Regions from separate parts of the Halalkalibacter kiskunsagensis genome, predicted to be linked through region 1. Evidence: a T-box and tRNA genes for the amino acid it is inferred to sense, from the RefSeq annotation. Region 1 holds a T-box; the other holds one or more tRNA genes.
The links. A T-box is a leader RNA that pairs with one kind of tRNA and senses whether it is charged. The one in region 1 lies ahead of pheS (phenylalanine--tRNA ligase subunit alpha), so its partner is inferred to be a tRNA-Phe.
Positions count from the first base shown of each region.

Region 2: it encodes a tRNA-Phe, which carries the amino acid that the T-box ahead of pheS (phenylalanine--tRNA ligase subunit alpha) is inferred to sense. The anticodon was not compared.

Region 1 is NZ_JAXBLX010000005.1:25,038-27,507, forward strand. It holds gene sspI (small acid-soluble spore protein SspI) at 1-17, opposite strand, end outside; gene SLH51_RS04070 (TrmH family RNA methyltransferase) at 146-901, shown strand; T-box leader at 965-1,196, shown strand; gene pheS (phenylalanine--tRNA ligase subunit alpha) at 1,471-2,470, shown strand, end outside.
Region 2 is NZ_JAXBLX010000019.1:8,005-10,474, forward strand. It holds gene SLH51_RS12425 (adenylosuccinate synthase) at 1-680, shown strand, start outside; tRNA gene SLH51_RS12430 (tRNA-Lys) at 936-1,011, shown strand; tRNA gene SLH51_RS12435 (tRNA-Glu) at 1,025-1,099, shown strand; tRNA gene SLH51_RS12440 (tRNA-Asp) at 1,125-1,201, shown strand; tRNA gene SLH51_RS12445 (tRNA-Phe) at 1,218-1,293, shown strand; tRNA gene SLH51_RS12450 (tRNA-Thr) at 1,308-1,380, shown strand; gene SLH51_RS12455 (M23 family metallopeptidase) at 1,680-2,470, shown strand, end outside.

The sequences.
Region 1 (2,470 bases):
CGTAAATTAAATCCCATGTTGTTACACTCCTTTTTGGATGATAATAATGAATCTCTTATTAGTATGTATCAGCATGGGCTGGATTATGACGAAAAAAATGGGTATGATGGATGAAATGAGAAAGAAGTGTTTAAAGGAGCAGAGCATGAAACGAATAGATTCAGTGAAAAATGACCACGTAAAACGTTGGAAAAAATTACATACGAGAAAAGGAAGAGAAACATCTGGACGATTTCTCGTTGAAGGCTATCACCTTGTAGAAGAAGCAATAAAGGCAGAAATGGTCGTAGAATATATATTAATGACAGAAGCAATAGTTCTACCGTCTACATTATCAGTGCAAAACCAAGATGTCATTTTGGTTAGTGAACAAGTGATGAAGGAACTGTCTGAAACAGAGTCACCACAAGGAATTGCAGCTGTCTGTATCATTCCTTCTCCCCCTACTGTTAAAAGCTTAGAAGGTCGATACTTGTTATTAGATCGGATTCAAGATCCAGGAAATCTAGGAACAATGATTCGGACGGCAGATGCTGCTGGGATGACTGGGGTTGTACTTGGTGAAGGGAGTGTCGATGTATTAAACAGTAAAGTGATTCGTGCATCCCAAGGGTCTATTTTTCACCTCCCTGTTGTAAAAGGGCCTTTAGAGATATGGATAGAAGCATTAAAAAAAGCCTCTATTCCTGTATTTGGAACAGCACTTGAAGGAGCAAGCTCATACTCCGCCATACAGCCACAAGCTCAATTTGCTTTAATTATGGGAAATGAAGGCGAAGGAGTAGCAAAGTCGTTACTGGAAATAACAGATCAAAATATTTACATTCCGATTCATGGTCATGCTGAATCATTAAATGTTGCTGTAGCAGCAGGAATTTTATTGTATTATTTAAGGGGATAAAGTCGAAAAGACGGTTGCATCACGATTCCATATTCACTATAATAAATAAATCAACGATATATTAAAAATGCATCGAAAGAGAGTAGTACGTCTTTAACCGCCATTCAGGGAGAAAATGCCTTAGACTGAAAGCATTTTTATGGAAGGAAAGTCCGAATTCACTCTGGAGCAGACACTGGATCACAAGTGAATCTTGTGAAGGTGTTCCGGTTTCGACCGTTACAGCAATGAAGATAATGAGGCTTTAGTCACTTCCTCATTAATAAGGGTGGTACCACGAGTCTTCGTCCCTTTTGCGGGAGCGAAGGCTCTTTATTTTGGTTAAAGAGTTTGTTCAAAACGGTTGTCTTTTACCGTTTTGAACAAACTCGCAGCAATGAGTGGAGCCGCTACTGTGTGTAAAGTGATCTATAAGTGGTTTTCTTATAGATCACGCGTAGCGAGAGTAGCCATTGCAATTTAATCATCAAAACGGTTGTCTTTTACCGTTTTGAACAAACGAATAAAAAGATAATGGAGTCAAAGATTATTTTATTTTGACAAGCTGTAAAATTAAAGGAGGCAAAATGATGCGTGAACGATTAGAAGCTTTGCGTGACGAGGCATTAGCAAAAGTTGAAGTAGCCTTAGATGTTAAAGCATTGCAAGAAGTTAGAGTCGCTTATTTAGGCAAAAAAGGTCCTATAACAGAAGTATTGCGTGGCATGGGGAAGCTTTCAGCTGAGGAACGACCAGTGATTGGTCAAATGGCAAATGACGTTCGAGATGCGATTAAAGAAAAAGTGAATCAAAAAGAAGTTGAGCTCGAGCAAGCGGCGATTGAATTGCAGCTTGCAAGTGAAAGCATAGATGTGACTTTGCCAGGTCGACCTGTACAAGGAGGTTCAACTCATCCATTAACACAAGTAGTTGAGGAAGTAGAAAATGCGTTTTTAGGACTTGGATTTTCTGTTGCAGAGGGTCCAGAAATTGAAGTAGACTATTATAATTTCGAGGCGTTAAATCTTCCGAAAGATCATCCAGCAAGAGACATGCAAGATTCTTTCTATTTTACTGAAGAACTTCTGTTGCGTACGCACACGTCACCTGTGCAAGCGAGGACGATGGAGATACATAAAGGTAAAGGGCCAGTGAAAATTATCTGTCCTGGCAAAGTGTTCCGCCGTGATGATGATGACGCAACACACTCACATCAATTTATGCAAATGGAAGGTTTATTCGTTGATAAAAACGTACGAATGAGTGATTTAAAAGGTGTGTTAGAGCAATTTGCAAAATCATTTTTTGGAGAAGATCGTCAAATCCGTTTGCGTCCAAGCTTCTTCCCATTTACAGAACCATCTGTAGAAGTTGATGTGTCTTGTGGGATGTGTGGTGGAAGCGGTTGTCGTATTTGTAAACAATCGGGTTGGATTGAAGTGCTAGGTGCTGGTATGGTTCACCCACGTGTTCTTGAAATGAGTGGATTTGATTCAACGAAATATAGTGGCTTTGCATTTGGAATGGGTGTAGAGCGATTAGCAATGTTAAAATACGATATTGATGATATTCGTCATTTTTATACAAATG
Region 2 (2,470 bases), on a different contig from region 1:
CATCTGTTGTGTTAAACGATGCATTAGATGATGGACGTCGCGTGCTATTTGAAGGTGCTCAAGGGGTTATGCTTGATATTGATCAAGGTACATACCCATTTGTTACATCGTCTAACCCAATTGCAGGTGGGGTAACGATTGGTTCGGGCGTAGGACCATCAAAGATTAATCATGTGGTAGGTGTGTCTAAGGCATACACAACACGTGTTGGTGATGGACCGTTCCCAACTGAGTTACACGATGAAATTGGAAATACAATTCGTGAAGTAGGAAATGAGTACGGAACAACTACTGGTCGTCCCCGTCGTGTAGGTTGGTTTGATAGTGTCGTTGTTCGGCATGCACGTCGTGTAAGTGGAATCACAGATTTATCATTGAACTCAATTGATGTTTTAACAGGGATTAAAACATTAAAGATTTGTACAGCCTATAAATACCGTGGAGAAATCATGGAAGAGTTCCCGGCAAGCTTAAAAGTACTTGCTGATTGTGAGCCAGTTTATGAAGAGCTTCCTGGTTGGGAAGAAGACATTACAGGCGTAAAAACATTAGATGAGCTTCCTGTGAATGCGCGCCATTACATTGAACGCGTATCTCAACTATCAGGTATTCCGTTAACAATCTTTTCAGTTGGACCTGACCGCAATCAAACAAATCTCGTTCGTGGTGTATTTGCATAAATTAAGTAAAAATGAAGGATGCAAGATCGATAATGTCTTGCATCCTTCGCTAATTTTCGCTATGCTGTAAGAAGCCTTCAGTTAGGGAAATTTCATTCGAAAGTTTTTTTGATAAATACTTGCTTTTGCTAGTTCACTATGATATTATAAATCTTGTCGCTAAGAGGTAAGACAAGCGGTCAAACAAAAAAGTAAGTTAACGGAGAGATTCATCGTTGGAAACAGCGTAAGTTAACTTTCTAGAAATTAAAGCAAGAGCCATTAGCTCAGTTGGTAGAGCATCTGACTTTTAATCAGAGGGTCGAAGGTTCGAGTCCTTCATGGCTCACCACTTTTTATTAAGTGGCCCGTTGGTCAAGCGGTTAAGACACCGCCCTTTCACGGCGGTAACACGGGTTCGAATCCCGTACGGGTCACCATTTTATTTCTTTATTTACATAGATTGGTCCGGTAGTTCAGTTGGTTAGAATGCCTGCCTGTCACGCAGGAGGTCGCGGGTTCGAGTCCCGTCCGGACCGCCATTTAAATTTAAAAGTTGGCTCAGTAGCTCAGTCGGTAGAGCAATGGACTGAAAATCCATGTGTCGGCGGTTCGATTCCGTCCTGAGCCACCATCTTTTCTTTTTTTGCCGGCCTAGCTCAATTGGTAGAGCAACTGACTTGTAATCAGTAGGTTGGGGGTTCAAGTCCTCTGGCCGGCACTTTAAATCCGTGTGGAATTTAATTTCCATGCGGATTTTATTTTTTGCTTTTTTATATTTCCCTCCACCTTTCATCAAAATTCCCTAAAATATCCACTTATATGACAAGAGTATTACAAAATATATTTATTTCCCTGATTAAAAAGAGAATATGCTAGAATAATGAAGGTTGACGAACTTTGTCATATTCAAACGAATTGTAAGATTAATAGAGGTAGTTCAAATAGAAGCGATTTATTAGCTATTGCTAATGCATGAAGTGTTCATAGTAATTTGCTTCAAATTTGTAGGAGGAACAAATGGTTTTAACTAAGGGAAATTTACAGTCATATAGTCGTTTACCCGCAAAAAGAATGATTCAAACATGTTTTACATTATTATTTTTCGTTATAAGTTTAGTAGCAGTTTCAACTGTGGCTAAAGCAGATGGTAAATCGAATGTATATACGATTTATCATATTTATGTTGGAGACAAACACATTGGTACATTGCAAGATGATGAGCCTGTACTTAGCTATATTGAAGAAACACTTAAAGAGTATGAAAAGGAATATCCAGATCTATCTCTACAAATTGATGAAAATATAAAGGTTATTCCTGAAATGGTATTTAATGAGGAAAAAGAAGATGAAGATGTACTCTCTTCTTTAGAAGATAAAATGATTGTTCAGGCAGAGGCGATTGCTTTAGTCATTGATGATCAGCCGGCTGTTTATGTAGCAACCATTGAGGAAGCAGAAAAAGCAATTGAAAAATTGGTTACTCAATACGTTGATAAAGAAGCATATGAACATTTTCAAATGATGGTTGAAGAAGATGAAGATCTTACGCTAAAAGTAGGAGAGGAAAAGATTACAAATCTATCACTTACAGAAGAGGTGATAGAGGAAGAATCGGTTGTTTTGCCTGAAGAGGTTCTGTCTGTTGAAGATGCAGTTTTAAAAATAAATAAAGGTGTTTTGAAAGAGCAACCATACATCGTTAAAGAAGGGGATGTACTAAGCTCAATTGCTAATAATCATGATTTAACAACCGCTAAGTTATTGGAGTTAAATAAAGAGTTAGATGTGGATAGTGTCATTCGTGTGGG